4 regions of the Cedecea neteri genome follow, and region 1 is predicted to be linked to each of the others. Evidence: predicted binding sites of a transcription regulator. Region 1 holds the regulator's gene; each other region holds the start of a gene.
The links. Region 1 encodes Fur, which represses iron uptake genes when iron is present. Its sites were predicted from a motif close to ATAATAATGAGAACNACTATCAA; they were not measured.
Positions count from the first base shown of each region.

Region 2: the regulator Fur is predicted to act here: its motif matches at 2,280-2,302, upstream of sufA (Fe-S cluster assembly scaffold SufA).
Region 3: the regulator Fur is predicted to act here: its motif matches at 2,196-2,218, upstream of LH86_RS17345 (TonB-dependent siderophore receptor).
Region 4: the regulator Fur is predicted to act here: its motif matches at 2,387-2,409, upstream of feoA (ferrous iron transporter A).

Region 1 covers NZ_CP009459.1:2,302,266-2,306,465, reverse strand. The annotation lists gene ybfF (esterase) at 1-485, shown strand, start outside; gene ybfE (LexA regulated protein) at 627-905, shown strand; gene fldA (flavodoxin FldA) at 1,085-1,615, shown strand; gene fur (ferric iron uptake transcriptional regulator) at 1,895-2,341, shown strand; gene chiQ (ChiQ/YbfN family lipoprotein) at 2,436-2,762, opposite strand; gene chiP (chitoporin ChiP) at 2,809-4,200, opposite strand, start outside.
Region 2 covers NZ_CP009459.1:2,916,927-2,921,126, forward strand. The annotation lists gene LH86_RS13775 (CPBP family intramembrane glutamic endopeptidase) at 1-276, shown strand, start outside; gene LH86_RS13780 (ABC1 kinase family protein) at 319-1,959, opposite strand; gene sufA (Fe-S cluster assembly scaffold SufA) at 2,345-2,713, shown strand; gene sufB (Fe-S cluster assembly protein SufB) at 2,722-4,200, shown strand, end outside.
Region 3 covers NZ_CP009459.1:3,718,055-3,722,254, forward strand. The annotation lists gene LH86_RS17335 (serine/threonine protein kinase) at 1-136, shown strand, start outside; gene treA (alpha,alpha-trehalase TreA) at 311-2,068, shown strand; gene LH86_RS17345 (TonB-dependent siderophore receptor) at 2,309-4,200, shown strand, end outside.
Region 4 covers NZ_CP009459.1:769,157-773,356, forward strand. The annotation lists gene LH86_RS03745 (Tex family protein) at 1-2,082, shown strand, start outside; gene feoA (ferrous iron transporter A) at 2,534-2,758, shown strand; gene feoB (Fe(2+) transporter permease subunit FeoB) at 2,811-4,200, shown strand, end outside.

The sequences.
Region 1 (4,200 bases):
TGATGGCGCTTACCGCAATCGCCCCTCAACGTATTGATAAGCTGGTGATGATAGATATTGCGCCGGTTAATTATCAGGTTCGCCGCCACGACGAAATTTTCGCGGCTATTCGCGCGGTCACCGAAGCGGGCGTAAAAACTCGCCAGCAGGCGGCGCAAATCATGCGCGACCACATAGCTGAGGAAGGCGTCATTCAGTTTCTGCTGAAATCCTTTGCTGACGGCGAGTGGAAATTCAACGTGCCGGTGCTTTGGCAGCAATACGAAAATATCGTTGGCTGGCAGCCTGTCCCGGCCTGGCCACATCCTGCGCTATTTATTCGCGGCGGGAATTCTCCTTACGTTGATGAAAGCCACCGCGAGGCGCTGTTAAGTCAGTTCCCGCAGGCCCGTGCTCACGTCATCGCTGGAGCGGGTCATTGGGTTCATGCGGAAAAACCGGATGCCGTTTTACGGGCGATCCACCGATTTATCGACGCAGAGTAGAAAAACTGATTAAAAACAGACCGACCGGGCAGTTGAAGTCGCTAACGCGTTGGCGGGAATGGCGCGCTGATGTATGATGGCGCGCTTAATTGCACCGGCACCCTGCCCCTGCAGCCAGAATTTCCTGTCAGTATTCTAATCATGGCAAAAGAACAAACGGACCGTACTACATTAGATCTGTTCGCGGACGAGCGTCGCCCCGGGCGGCCGAAAACTAATCCGCTCTCGCGCGATGAGCAATTGCGTATCAATAAGCGCAATCAGCTGAAGCGCGATAAAGTGCGTGGTTTGAAGCGAGTTGAGCTAAAACTGAACAACGAGGCGGTCGATGCCCTCAACCAGCTGGCTGACGCCCGTAACATCAGCCGTAGCGAACTGATCGAAGAGATGTTGCTCGAGCAGCTTAAAAATCTCGGGTAACACCTTCAGCCGCCCTACGGGTTATCTGAAATCTCAAAAGGGTGAGCAAAACCATGTTGCAGACTGTGCACCCGGGCGTGATAGCTGTTTCCGCTGCTGGGGCTGTTCTGCTATGATTGCCCTATACGTGGGCATTGAACGGCCAGCATACTATTAAGTTTCAAGAGGTTATTTTACTCATGGCAATCGTAGGCATTTTTTTCGGCAGCGACACCGGTAACACCGAAAATATCGCGAAAATGATTCAAAAACAGCTCGGTAAAGACGTTGCTGAGGTGCATGACATTGCTAAAAGCAGCAAAGAAGATCTCGAAGGTTTCGACATTCTGTTGCTCGGCATCCCGACCTGGTACTACGGTGAAGCCCAGTGCGACTGGGATGACTTCTTCCCTACTCTTGAAGAAGTCGATTTCAACGGCAAACTGGTTGCGCTGTTCGGCTGCGGCGACCAGGAAGACTACGCGGAATACTTCTGTGATGCGCTGGGGACCATTCGCGACATCATCGAACCACGCGGCGCGGCGATTGTCGGCCACTGGCCAACCGCTGGCTACCACTTTGAAGCCTCCAAAGGCCTGGCGGATGACGACAACTTTGTCGGCCTTGCCATCGATGAAGATCGCCAGCCGGAGCTGACCGCTGAGCGCGTTGAGAAGTGGGTTAAACAGGTTTCTGAAGAACTGAATCTGGCCGATATCATTAACGCCTGATTTCCGTGGCGCAAATGCGATATTTGCGCCATCTTGATAGCTTGTAGCAATGAAAATAATTGCTACAAGTTTGTAACTTTCTCGTACATCCCTGTACAATGTCTTCCTGATAGCTTGGCTGATAATTACTGTAAATGGCGACGCCGCCACGATTTTTCAGCCTTATTTTGCACCATACTTGCGGTTCCCATTTAGAAGTAGCAGTTCTATAATGAGACGCATTACTCTTTACGCTCACTGCAGTTTGAGCGAATCGTTAAGCAACAGGACACTTTCCGCATGACTGACAACAATACCGCATTAAAGAAGGCCGGCTTGAAAGTCACGCTTCCGCGATTAAAAATCCTCGAAGTGCTGCAAGAGCCGGTAAATCATCACGTCAGCGCGGAAGACTTATATAAACGTCTGATCGACATGGGCGAAGAAATTGGCCTGGCGACCGTCTATCGCGTGCTGAACCAGTTTGATGATGCAGGGATCGTGACCCGTCATAATTTTGAAGGCGGCAAATCCGTTTTTGAACTGACCCAACAGCATCACCACGATCACCTGATCTGCCTCGACTGCGGGAAAGTGATCGAGTTCAGCGATGATTCTATTGAATCACGCCAGCGTGAAATCGCCACACGCCACGGTATCCGCCTGACTAACCACAGCCTCTATCTTTACGGACACTGTGCTGAAGGCGACTGCCGCGAAGACGACACCGCCCACGATCCTAAATAAGTAATCCGCATTAATGAACGCTGCTTCGGTGGCGTTTAAAAGCAAAAACCGGCAGGTTTCCCTTGCCGGTTTTTTTATTGACTGAAAAAGGCTATCAGCTGTTATTGGCGCGAATCTCCTGCCAAATCTTATCGCAGCGCACCTTCACGGCTTCATCATTGCCCGTCTTTCTTGCCTGGATGCATTTCTGGTAATCCAGCACGTTCACCGTCTCTTTCTCAACAAACGCTTTGTGCTGTTTTTCCTGACGCAGTACGTTCAGCACGCTCTGGCAGGCTTCAATTTTATCCGGGTTGCCTTCCGCCGTGTTAATACAGGCGCTATAGGCTTGTTTCAGGCGCGAATCTTCCGGAGGAGCCGGAGGCTGAACACAGGCAGACAGCGTGAAAACAGCGGCGGTAACCAGTAAAATCTTTTTCATGTTCGATTCCTTATAAAAAACGGGCGCTTACGCGCCCGGTTTCACATCAGAAGATGGTGAACGGAGCAATCACGATGAACTTCACGTCACGCTCATCCTGGAACATGTTGCCGTAACCACCGCCCCAGCTTGGGATGTCGGAGTGGTTGTCGTACTGAGTGAAGTGCAGTTTGAACAGCGTGCCTTTCGCACGGCCTTCCTGCACGGTATACATGGCGTCGAGGCTGTAAGAAGACTCTTTGATCTTGTTGGAAGCGAGATCCTGACGATTACCGGAAGCATCAAGCGCCCATGTAGATGGTTTTGCATCCCACGCATAAACGTAAGAAGCACCGACTGCCCAACCCGGCAGGTTCCAGTTGCTCAGGTCATACATTGCACCGAAGAACACGGCTTTTTCACCGTTGGCGTTGAAGTCAGAGCGGTTATCCCACCACACATCCAGACGACCGTTGGAAGACGCGTAGGTTGGCGTCATACGCTGCAGGAAGTAACCCTGCTGGCCTTCTGCCTTCACCATGGTCCCTTCCAGACGCAGGTCGACCTGGCCAATTTTATAGCCAAATGTCAGCGCCTGGAGCCATGCGGTGCCATCGTAGATATCATTGATGGTGTTGTTCGCGGCTTTGTCACGGGTACCGTAGAACTGGTAGCTGGTGCTCAGCGGGCTGCCTGCAACGTCGAATTTGTAGCTGGCTTTAGCAAAGTACTGATCAACAAAGCCCTGAGCCTGACCGAATGCTGCTTCCAGAATCAGATCGTTTTTGAAGTCATACTTCGCGCCGATGGAGTGCAGGTAATCAACTTTGGTCTTTTTATCGTTCTGGTAGAACTTGTCGGTTTCAAGGTGCCATGGCGCCTTGTACTCGTTAGTCCACATGTAGGAGAAGCTCAGCGCACCGGCGTCGCCGTAATCGAATGCGGCACCCGCTTCAGCCCCCTGATAAGTACCAGGCATGAAGCTCCAGTGTGGTGCTAACAGCGTTTGGCCGGTTGGCTGAATGTAACCTGCGCGAGCCCAAACCGGGCCGTATTTGAATTTAGCCGCCGCTTTATAAAGGCTAATGCCACCTTTATCGCCGGAGTAGTCTTCGTCGTAGGTTTTATTTTTAGAGGAGAATGCGATTTCGTTCGGGTGGCCGCTGGCGCTGTCTTCGGCCATTTCGATGGCGGTGAAGGCGGCAATATCGAAACCAAACATATCGGCCGCATAGCCAGACTGGAAGTCGAGGTTGGCGTTCCAGGTTGAGTGCGACAGGTTAGTTTTGTACTTACCGTCGGACACATCTTTACGGTCACGTTCACGCTGCCAGTAATAGATGCCACCGGTTAGCGTAGAGTCATCAACAAAGCCCGCGGCGCTAGCCTGCGGAGCCACTACAAAGCCTGAAAGAGCGGTAACGCTTGCAATAGCAAGAGCAAGCGCACTACGTTTGCC
Region 2 (4,200 bases), 610 kb from region 1:
GCGGAAGAAGCGCTATTCCGGGGCTACCTCCAGCAGCGTTTATCCGGCTTTATGCCTCCGGTCATGGCGCTAATTATTTCAGCCGCGATATTCGGCGGGCTCCATTTCGCCGGTGGGCCGCTGCTGATTGTTTTTGCCGCGCTGGCGGGGCTTATTTACGGCCTGGCGTGGATGTGGAGCGGGCGGCTGTGGGTTGCCGTGGCATTTCACGTCGGGCTGAATATCACCCATTTATTGCTGTTTACCTATCCGGTGCTGCAGCATTCTGTGCACTAATCTTTTTACGACATCGGAACCTGGCTCCGATGTCGTAAAATCTCACCGCCTTAACAACCGAATAACCAGCCATGCGCTTCCCGCGAGGGCGCACAACAAGCTGAGTACAGGGAAAAATGGGATGCCAAACAGCGTCCAGTTCAGCCCGAACAGCCACGGCGCGATCGTCATCGTCAGGGCGGCTAAAACAATGGCGACCGCCAGCGTCGAAGCCGCTCGTTCCAGCGACTTTCCAAGCTGGTTAATGTTCTCTACGTTAATGTCCGCGTGCAACTTACCGTGACGTAGCCTTTGCATCACCAGACGCAGGGTCTGTGGCAGCGAATCTCCCCCCTCCAGAAGCTGGTTGCCAAGTTTAAGCAGGCGCCTGCGGCTCCCGAGGCGGGTATAGCGTTTTAATATCTCCCGCTTAATCACCGGGCGAAGAATGCGAATAATGTCGAACTGCGGATCCATTCTCAGCAACACACCGTCCGCGGTAATCAGCGCCTTAAACAACAAAACCAAATCCGGCGGAAGTAGCAGCTCAAATTCTCGGGCTGTGGAAAGCATATCGGTCAGCGCTTTTCCCAACTGTAGCGGGAGGTTGCCCTGTTTTTGCAGAAAATAGGTGGCTGCAAGTTCTAATTCGGTCAGATCTAATGCCTCCTGGCCACTCCACGTGATGAGGGCATCGACAATACCGCTGGCGTCACGCTCGCTGATGGCATAAATCAGCGATAACAGCTCGTCGCACCGCGTCTGGCTCAGGCTTCCCACCATGCCGAAATCAATGAAGCCGACCCGGTTGCCAGCCAGGGCCATGACGTTGCCGGGATGCGGATCTGCGTGGTAAGCCCTCAGTTCAAAGAGCATATTGATAAATGCCGTCGCGCCTTTACGCGCCAACAAGGGGCCGTCAAACCCGGCGGCGGCAAGCTGTTGGCCGTCAACCGGCGCCACGCCGGGCAAAAATGCCTGAACCATTAGCGCAGGGTGGCACCAGTACCAATAAATCCTGGGAATGACGACGTCGTCGGTGTCGGCGAAAAACTGATAAAACTTTTCCCCGTTGGCCGCCTCGTGGCAAAAATCCAGCTCCTGATTCAGGGCGTTTTCCAGATAACGAACCAGCATCACCGGCTGAAAGCGAGCGAGCGCCGCGCTCTGCCGGGCCAGGCTTTCCGCCAGGTAACGCAGTAAACGCAGGTCGGCCTTGAGGGTTGTTTCAATGCCGGGGCGCTGAATTTTGACGATAACCTCGTCGCCGTTTTTCAGCGTGGCCCGGTGAATTTGCGCTATCGAGCCGCTGGCCAGCGGGGTTTCATCAAAGGCGGCGAAAACCTCCGCAGGCGGAGCCCCAAGCGTTGCCACCACGAAGGGTTCAAGCTGCGGCCAGGGCAGAGGGCTGGCGCTCGAGTTCAACTGGCTAAGCGCTTCCGTCCAGGCGGGATCAAGCAGGTCGCTGCGGGTCGAGAGGATTTGCCCGAGCTTAACGAACGTCGGGCCCAGCTCTTCCAGCGCCGCACACAGGCGCTGCGGTATCGGTAAAGCATCGTGTTGGCTGCCGCCCCGTATTTTGTCATGCAGTGAGGACAGGCCCATTAAGCGCACAATGTCCTGCAATCCATAGCGGAGGAAAACGCCGATAATTTCCTGCAGCCTCACGCGATCGCGGGCGGTGACCATAATCATTTTCAGCATCAGGCTAAGCTCCCTTTTCTTTATCAGGAGAATAGTTGATAAATCAGAAGTGAGAATTTCGCCGTGGAATGTCTGAAAATTACTGGTACTTTTCGCGGCGAATTTCGCATTCAGTGCGTTTCCAATCACATAAATAGATATTTTCTATACATCTTTTGTCGTGCCCGGCTCAGGCGTTTTTCATCTTTGATATTTCCTTTTGCACCAGTGGGTTAAACAGCTCTTTTCGCCATCTGCAAGAGTTTCGGGACGGTCTATCCTTAGTAAAGACGCCCAAAAAACCAGCGTTTCGCGAATACCCCTGTTTTCATAACGTTGTATTGATAATTGTTATCATTAACATAAGGGTATCGGCCTTCGGGCGCAGAGAATAATGAGGTGAAGAATGGATGTGCAAACCGGTTCCTTTGATCCCAATGATTTTACCTGGCAGGGGCTGACCCTGACCCCGGCCGCCAGCGCGCATATCCGCGATCTGGCCGCCAAACAACCCGAGCTCAAGGGTATCCGCCTGAGTATCAAACAGACGGGCTGCGCGGGCTTTGGCTACGTGCTGGACACGGTCACCGAGCCGAAGCCGGACGATCTGGTCTATGAGTTTGACGGCGCGCGCCTGTGGGTGCCGCTCTCCGCCATGCCTTTTATCGACGGCACGGAAGTGGATTACGTGCGTGAAGGCCTGAATCAGATCTTTAAATTTAATAACCCGAAAGCGCAGCACGAGTGCGGCTGCGGCGAAAGCTTTGGGGTATAGGCGGTACTATGTCTCGTAATACTGAAGCAACTGACGATGTCAAAACCTGGACCGGCAACCTCAATTATAAAGAGGGCTTTTTCACCGAGCTGCAGACCGAGCAGCTGGCGAAGGGCATAAATGAAGAGGTGGTTCGGGCAATATCTGCCCGTCGTAACGAACCCGAATGGATGCTGGAGTTTCGTCTCAATGCCTTCCATGCATGGCTAAAAATGGAAGAGCCTCACTGGCTGAAGGCGAATTACGACAAACTGAATTACCAGGATTACAGCTATTACTCAGCGCCTTCCTGTGGGAGCTGCGACGATACCTGTGCCTCACAGCCCGGCGCGGTTCAGCAGCCGCCTAACGCCTTCCTGACTAACGAAGTCGAAGACGCGTTTAAGCAACTGGGCGTGCCGGTGCGCGAAGGCAGCGAAGTGGCGGTCGATGCCATTTTTGACTCCGTCTCCGTCGCAACCACTTACCGTGAAAAACTCTCTGAACAGGGCATTATCTTCTGCTCCTTCGGTGAGGCGATCCACGATTACCCGGAACTGGTCAAAAAATACCTGGGTACTGTCGTGCCGTCGAACGACAACTTCTTCGCCGCGCTTAACGCCGCGGTGGCGTCCGACGGCACCTTTATTTACATCCCGAAAGGCGTGCGTTGCCCGATGGAACTGTCCACCTATTTCCGTATCAACGCGGAAAAAACCGGTCAGTTCGAACGCACCATTCTGGTGGCGGATGAAGGCAGCTACGTGAGCTACATAGAAGGGTGCTCGGCGCCGGTACGCGACAGTTACCAGCTGCACGCGGCAGTCGTGGAAGTGATTATTCACCGCGATGCGGAAGTGAAGTACTCCACGGTGCAAAACTGGTTCCCGGGGGATAACAACACCGGCGGCATCCTGAACTTCGTGACTAAGCGCGCGCTGTGCGAAGGTGAGAACAGCAAGATGTCCTGGACGCAGTCGGAAACCGGCTCCGCCATCACCTGGAAGTACCCGAGTGTGATCCTGCGTGGCGACAACTCCATCGGCGAGTTCTTCTCCGTGGCGCTGACCTCCGGCCATCAGCAGGCGGACACCGGCACGAAAATGATCCACATCGGCAAGAACACCAAATCGACGATCATCTCGAAGGGGATCTCCGCCGGCCATAGCCAGAACAGCTATCGTGGCCTGGTGAAAATCATGCCCACCGCGACCAACGCCCGTAACTTCACCCAGTGCGACTCGATGTTGATCGGGCCGGACAGCGGGGCGCACACCTTCCCGTACGTGGAGTGCCGCAACAACACGGCACAGCTGGAGCACGAAGCCACCACGTCCCGCATTGGTGAAGATCAACTGTTCTACTGCCTGCAGCGTGGGATCAGCGAAGACGACGCCATCTCGATGATCGTCAACGGGTTCTGCAAAGACGTGTTCTCAGAGTTACCGCTCGAATTCGCGGTGGAAGCACAAAAATTATTAGCCATCAGCCTCGAACACAGCGTCGGT
Region 3 (4,200 bases), 1.4 Mb from region 1:
CGCAGCCAACGGTTTTGCATCGCTTCAGCTTCCTGCAGGGAAATATTTGTTGGCGCTGAGCGGCGGCGAAACGCCCCGCAAGCAAACCATTGTAGTTGCAAATTCCGGCACGTGGCTGGTGAACCCGCAGGGGTGATTACCGTCTTAATGAGCACTTCAGCCCCGCTTTGCGGGGCTTTTTTATGGGGTAAATAATCCGGTTTTTCTCTTTTTATCTCCAACGGCGCTCGAAATTCGGAAAATTCAACTAAGGTTTTCAGGGAGTTGATCGCAACGTAGCGTGTTGCGTCCCGTCGATGGAGAAGGAAAGATGATAAAACCCGTTTTGCGCCGGCCTTATGCGCTTTGCTTTGCGGCCCAAATGGCCGCTGCCGGTGCTGTATTTGGCCTCACGCCGCTTGCTTCGTTTGCAGCCCAGGAAACCGAATCCCCACGCCCACCCGAACCTCAATCGCCAGACGAGCTTTTTGGGCCTTTGTTTATTGATGTTCAGACGGCGAAGCTGTTCCCCGACCAGAAAACCTTCGCGGATGCCGTACCCAAAGGCGACCCGCTGATGATCCTTGCCGATTATCGTATGCAGCGCCGGCTCTCGGGGTTCGATTTACGCCATTTTGTTGATGTGAACTTTATCCTGCCAAAGGAAGCAAAAAAGTATGTGCCGCCGGAAGGACAAAGCCTGCGGGAGCATATCAACGGGCTCTGGCCAGAACTGACCCGCTCCGCTAACAGCGACAACAAATGGGACCCGCTACTCCCGCTGCCAAAACCTTACGTTGTACCCGGCGGGCGCTTCCAGGAACTTTACTATTGGGACAGTTATTTCACCTTGTTGGGGCTGGCGGAGAGTGGGCGCTGGGACGAGGTGCAAAATATCGTGGATAACTTCGCTCACGAAATCGATACCTGGGGCTACATTCCCAACGGGAACCGCAGCTACTACCTGGGCCGTTCGCAGCCGCCGTTCTTCGCCATGATGGTGGAACTGCTGGCGCAGAATCAAGGCGATAGCGTTTACACAACCTACCTGCCGCAGCTGAAGCAGGAATACAGCTGGTGGATGGAAGGCAGCGACGCCCTCAAACCAGGCGAAGCCCATGCCCGCGTGGTGAGACTCAAGAATGGTGCCCTGCTCAACCGTTACTGGGATGAGAAAGACACGCCGCGAACCGAGTCTTACCTGGACGACGTCGCCACCGCGAAAAACACGCCGTCGCGTGCGGCCACGGATATTTATCGTGACCTGCGAGCCGCCGCCGCTTCCGGCTGGGATTTCAGCTCCCGCTGGATGGATAATCCCGCCCAGTTGGGCACCATTCGCACCACAAGCATTGTGCCCGTGGACCTTAATGCGCTGCTCTATCAGCTTGAGAAAACCCTGGCGCACGCCAGCGAACTGGCAAAAGATAGCGCCGCAGCGGCGCGCTATAAGCAGGCAGCGGACGATCGACAGAAAGCTATTGAACAAAACCTGTGGAACGCCAAAGAAGGCTGGTACGCGGATTACGATCTGAAAAGCAACACGGTTCGAAACCCGCTAACCGCCGCAGCCCTGTTCCCGCTCTATGTTCATGCCGCTTCGCAAGACAGAGCGGACAAGATGGCAAAAGCCACCCGTCAGCATCTGCTCAGCGCGGGTGGACTTGCCACGACCAGCGTAAAAACCAGCCAGCAATGGGATGCTCCCAACGGCTGGGCGCCGCTGCAGTGGGTAGCCACCGAAGGTCTGCAAAATTACGGGCATAAAGATCTCGCCCTGGAAGTCAGCTTTCGCTTCCTGAGCACGGTGCAGAATCTCTACAACAAAGAGCAAAAGCTGGTTGAAAAATACGATGTGACCACCGGTGGCACGGGCGGTGGCGGCGGTGAATATCCACTTCAGGATGGCTTCGGCTGGACCAACGGCGTCACGTTGAAAATGCTGGATTTGCTTTGTCCGAAAGACAAACCCTGCGACAACGCGCCGGATAAACTGCCTTCGGCCACGCCCGGCCCGGTGACGGAAACGGCCAAACCTGCAGCAGATAAAACGGAGAGCTCACCTGCCTCGAGCCAGCCAGCGCCGTAACCTGCCCGCACAGACCACGGCATAATTGCCGCTTAATCATTTCATTTAAAACAACAAGCCCATGAAATCATCAGTGATTTCATGGGCTTTCATGCATTAAAAAACATCGTACATCTTGCACTTATAAATAATAACGATAACAATTCGCATTCGAAATCTCATTTAAGCCATGATTTCCCGTCGCATGCCGACGGAGGACTTCCATCAGGATGATGACCTCAATACTTCCGGATCAAAAAAATGATAAAGGTTTTTACCGTCAAGCGTTCCGCCTTACTCTGCGCGCTTGCTCTCATCGCCCCCTTTTCTTCATCGGCCGAAGAAACCCTGGTGGTCACCGCTAAACCTGCCGATACCGCAACCTCTCCTACGCTGGGCTACACCGCCACCACAACCCGTGGCGCGACCAAAACCGACGAACCGCTGATTACCACCGGGCAAAGCATTTCCGTCGTGACCCGTCAGCAAATGGAAGACCAGGGCTCGCAAACCATTAACAGCGCGCTGAACTATACCCCGGGCGTGTTTACCGGATTCTCCGGCGGTGCAACCCGCTACGATACCGTAGCATTACGGGGTTTTCATGGCGGTGACGTGAATAACATTTTTCTCGATGGCCTCCGGTTGATGAGCGATGCGGGCAGCTTTAACGTGGTCCAGGTCGATCCCTGGTTCCTCGAACGGCTGGATGTCATCAAAGGCCCCTCCTCCGCACTTTACGGCCAGACCGTGCCCGGCGGCCTGGTGATGGAAACGTCGAAACGTCCGCAGTTTGTTGAAGAAGGCCACGTCCGGGCGATGTACGGCAACCACAACACCAACGGGACAGCCTTTGATTACACCAACGCGATTAATGACCAGTGGGCCTTCCGTATCACCGGCCTGACAAAAAATAGCGATACACAGTATGAAAACACCCGTGACGAACGTTACGCTATTTCGCCGTCCCTGCTTTGGCAGCCGGATGATGCAACGTCTCTGGTGCTAAGAGCCTATCTGGAAAAAGATCCGTCCGGCGGCTACCACGGTTCTGTGCCGGGCGACGGCAGTCTTTACACCACAACGGGACGCAAGCTGGATACTGGATTTTCTGACGTACAACCAGGCGATGACGCCTTTAAGCGCCACCAGCAGATCTACAGCTACGAGTTTGCGCACGCCTTCAACGATGTCTGGTCGTTCCGCTCGAACGCCAGCTATACCCACTCTAATGTAGCACTGCGCCAGGCTTACCAAATTGGTTGGGCAGATACCGAGCATAACGAACTGTCGCGCTACTACAGCCGTGAAAACTCCTCGCTGGATGCATGGGCCATTGATAACCAGCTGGAAGCCGACTTCGCGACCGGCGACCTGCAGCATAAAGTGGTGCTCGGCGGTGAGTATCACCGGTTCACCAACGATCTGACGGACGGAACGGGCTACACCACCAACCTGAACCCGTGGACCGGCGTTTCTGGCGGCGTTGGCGGTTACTATTATTACGATCCACGTGACCCAAGCTACGCGACAATTAATCAGGGTCTGCTGGTGAAAGCGGGCCGCCGTCAGTACGAACAAACCGGGGCTTATCTGCAGGATGAGATGAAGTGGGACCGCTGGCATGTGACGCTGTCTGGCCGCTACGACCATCTGATCACCAAAAGCCACCTGGTGGCGACGGCTATCGATAGCGACGTAACGGATAACCGCACGGATAATCACTTCAGCGGCCGCGCTTCCCTGCTTTACGCCTTTGATAACGGTATTTCTCCGTATGTGAGCTATAGCCAGGCCGTCACGCCGCAGGTGCTTTCCGATGCTGAAGGCAAGCTGCTGAAACCGACAACCGCCGAACAGTACGAAGCCGGGGTGAAATACCAGCCAGCCGGCACAAGCGATCTGTATAGCGCCGCCGTGTACGATCTGACCCAGAAAGATGTGGGCAACCGTAACGTTCAGGGCGGCTATTTTGAACCGGCAGGCAAAGTGCATTCGCAGGGGCTTGAACTGGAGGCCCGTACTCAGCTAACGCCACGCCTGTCGACCATCGCCAGCTATACCCTCAACCGGGTACGCTACAAAGACGCCATTGACGGTAATGACGGCAACACGCCATACGTTACGCCTAATCAAATGGCGAGCCTGTGGAG
Region 4 (4,200 bases), 1.5 Mb from region 1:
GAACTTGCCGGGGCCATCAACGGCACGCTGAGCAAAACCGAACTCGAAGACCTTTACCTGCCGTATAAACCCAAGCGCCGTACCCGCGGGCAAATCGCCATCGAAGCCGGCCTTGAGCCGCTGGCGGATTTGCTGTGGAACGAACCTTCACACGACCCGGAGCAGGAAGCCGCTCGCTTTGTGGATGCCGACAAAAGCGTCGCCGACACCAAAGCCGCGCTGGACGGGGCGCGCTACATCCTGATGGAACGCTTCGCCGAAGATGCCGCGCTACTGGCAAAAGTACGCGACTATTTGTGGAAAAATGCGCACCTGGTTTCTACCGTGGTAAGCGGTAAAGAGGAAGAAGGCGCGAAGTTCCGCGACTACTTCGCCCACCACGAAGCCATTGCCACCGTTCCCTCTCACCGTGCGCTGGCGATGTTCCGCGGGCGTAACGAAGGTATTTTACAGCTGTCGCTGAATGCCGATCCGCAGTTTGATGAGCCGCCGCGCGAGAGCTACTGCGAACAGTTGATCATCTCTCATCTGAATCTGCGCCTGAACAATGCCCCGGCAGACAGCTGGCGTAAGGCCGTGGTGAGCTGGACCTGGCGCATCAAGGTATTAATGCACCTTGAAACCGAGCTGATGGGCACCGTGCGCGAACGCGCCGAAGACGAAGCCATTAACGTTTTCGCCCGCAATCTTCACGATCTGCTGATGGCGGCCCCGGCTGGCCTGCGCGCCACCATGGGCCTCGATCCGGGCCTGCGTACCGGGGTAAAAGTCGCGGTGGTTGACGCCACCGGCAAGCTGGTAGCAACCGATACTATTTACCCGCATACCGGTCAGGCTGCAAAAGCCGCCGTGGCCGTGGCTGCGCTTTGTGAGAAACATAACGTCGAGCTGGTCGCCATCGGCAACGGTACCGCATCCCGTGAAACCGAGCGTTTCTTCCTGGATGTGCAAAAGCAGTTCCCGAAAGTCACCGCCCAGAAGGTGATTGTCAGCGAGGCAGGCGCTTCCGTTTACTCCGCTTCCGAGCTGGCGGCGCTGGAATTCCCGGATCTGGACGTGTCCATTCGCGGTGCGGTCTCCATTGCCCGTCGTCTGCAGGATCCACTTGCCGAGCTGGTGAAAATCGACCCGAAATCTATCGGCGTGGGCCAGTACCAGCACGATGTCAGCCAGACTCAGCTGGCGAAAAAACTGGATGCGGTCGTCGAAGACTGCGTGAACGCCGTTGGGGTAGATCTCAACACGGCCTCCGTGCCGCTGCTGACCCGCGTGGCAGGCCTGACCCGCATGATGGCGCAGAACATCGTCAACTGGCGCGACGAAAATGGCCGCTTCCAGAACCGCCAGCAGTTGCTGAAAGTCAGCCGCCTGGGGCCAAAAGCTTTTGAGCAGTGTGCGGGCTTCCTGCGTATCAACCACGGCGATAACCCGCTGGATGCCTCCACCGTTCACCCGGAAGCCTATCCGGTGGTCGAACGTATTCTGGCCGCCACTCAGCAGGCGCTGCAGGACCTGATGGGCAACAGCAGCGAACTGCGCGATCTGAAAGCCAGCCAGTTTACCGATGAGCGTTTCGGCGTCCCTACCGTGACGGACATTATCAAAGAGCTGGAAAAACCGGGCCGCGACCCGCGCCCTGAGTTTAAGACCGCACAGTTTGCCGAAGGCGTTGAAACCATGAATGACCTGACACCGGGCATGGTGCTGGAAGGCGCGGTGACCAACGTCACCAACTTCGGCGCATTTGTCGACATCGGTGTGCATCAGGACGGCCTGGTGCATATCTCATCCCTGTCGGACAAATTCATCGACGATCCGCACAAAGTGGTGAAAGCGGGCGATATCGTGAAGGTCAAAGTGCTGGAAGTTGACCTGCAGCGCAAACGCATCGCCCTGACCATGCGTCTTGACGAGCAGCCTGGCGAAGGTGGCAGCCGTCGCGGTAATGGCGGTAGCAACGCGCCTCGCGAGCAAAAAGGCAGACCAGCAGCGCAGCAAAAACCGCGCGGGCGCGAAAACGCCGGCGGTGGAAATAGCGCGATGATGGATGCTCTGGCCGCAGCAATGGGCAAGAAGCGTTAATTACCTGACCTCTCCCTTCGGGGAGAGGTCTTATTTCTCCCGTCGCCTACAAAAAGCAGAAAAATAACGTCTCCTTGATCTAAATCAATTTTCAATATTTACTCCACCATGAAACCAGCAATTATCATCCCTGTAACATCGGTAATAGTGAAATAACATCCATCGCTCACCAAAGCGAAGTTATTACTCTATTTTTCATATAATTAAGAAACCACCTTCTTTAGCTCTTTAAAAACGAGCCCACCAAACCAGCCAGAAAAATACCTATTTTGGTTAAATTCACCCAGAAAAATAAATATTGTCGACGGTAACCATTCTCATTATCATTGCATTGAACGATATTTCTTCTCTTTCTTCCGATAGCTTAATTCGTTTTTATTACACGCATCGCTCGTGAATAAAACGATCATTCAGTCAGCGTCAATGCAGAGCCCAGCTCTAAGTAGGCCTTATGCAATTCATACCGAATAGCGCGTGGAAAATTACCGGCTTCGCCAGTGAAATCAGTCCGGCTTATCGCCAAAAATTATTGTCTCTCGGCATGCTGCCGGGCTCCTCATTCAACGTCGTCCGCGTGGCGCCTCTCGGCGACCCTATTCATATCGAAACGCGCCGCGTAAGCCTGGTGCTACGCAAAAAAGACCTCGCGCTGGTCAATATCGAAGCCGTGGCGTAACGGCGGGGAAACGTTCGCGTTTTTTGCACATTCAACGAAGTTCACGAATAAAATGAAAAACTTAACCATAGGTTTAATCGGCAATCCTAACTCGGGTAAAACCACGTTATTCAACCAGCTGACGGGGGCTCGTCAGCGCGTGGGGAACTGGGCAGGTGTCACCGTAGAACGCAAAGAAGGTCAGTTTTCCACCCTTGAGCACCAGGTCACGCTGGTTGATTTACCCGGTACCTACTCACTCACCACCATTTCGTCGCAAACTTCGCTTGATGAGCAAATCGCCTGTCACTACATCCTGAGCGGCGATGCCGATCTGTTAATCAACGTAGTGGATGCGTCTAACCTTGAGCGTAACCTCTACCTGACGCTCCAGTTGCTGGAGCTGGGCATCCCGTGCGTGGTGGCTCTGAACATGCTGGACATCGCCGAGAAGCAGGCGATCCGCATCGATATCGATGCGCTGGCTGCCCGCCTTGGTTGCCCTGTCGTGCCGCTGGTGTCTACTCGCGGGCGCGGTATTGAAAGCCTGAAGCTCGCCATTGACCGCAAGCAGCCCAACGAGAAAAACGAGCTGGTTCACTATCCGCAGATTTTGCTGCAAGAGGCAAAAAAACTGGCCGAGGATATGCCGCAGGAAATGCCGGTGACGCAGCGCCGTTGGCTGGCGCTGCAGATGCTGGAAGGGGATATCTACAGCCTCGCTTATGCGGGCAATGCCACAGACAAACTTGACGCGGCGCGCGCGCGCCTGGCAGAGACCGTTGAGGACCCCGCGCTGCTGATCGCAGATGCCCGTTACCAAAGCATCGCCTCCATTTGCGACGCGGTTAGCAATAGCCTGACCGCCGAACCCAATCGGCTGACAGTAGCGATGGATAAAATCATCCTCAATCGTTACCTCGGCCTGCCGATCTTCATGCTGGTGATGTACCTGATGTTCCTGCTGGCGATTAACATTGGCGGCGCGCTGCAGCCCATTTTTGATGGCGGCTCGGTGGCGATATTCATTCACGGCATCCAGTGGCTCGGTTATACGCTGCACTTCCCTGAATGGCTGACGATTTTCCTCGCTCAGGGGATCGGCGGCGGGATCAATACCGTGCTGCCGCTGGTGCCACAAATCGGCATGATGTACCTGTTCCTGTCTTTCCTGGAAGATTCCGGCTATATGGCTCGCGCGGCCTTTGTGATGGATCGCCTGATGCAGTCGCTTGGGTTACCGGGTAAATCCTTCGTACCGCTGATTGTCGGCTTCGGCTGCAACGTGCCTTCGGTCATGGGCGCCCGCACGCTTGATGCGCCGCGCGAAAGGCTGATGACCATCATGATGGCGCCGTTTATGTCCTGCGGTGCGCGCCTGGCGATTTTCGCGGTGTTTGCCGCCGCATTCTTTGGCCAGCAGGGCGCGCTGGTGGTGTTCTCGCTGTATATTCTCGGCATCG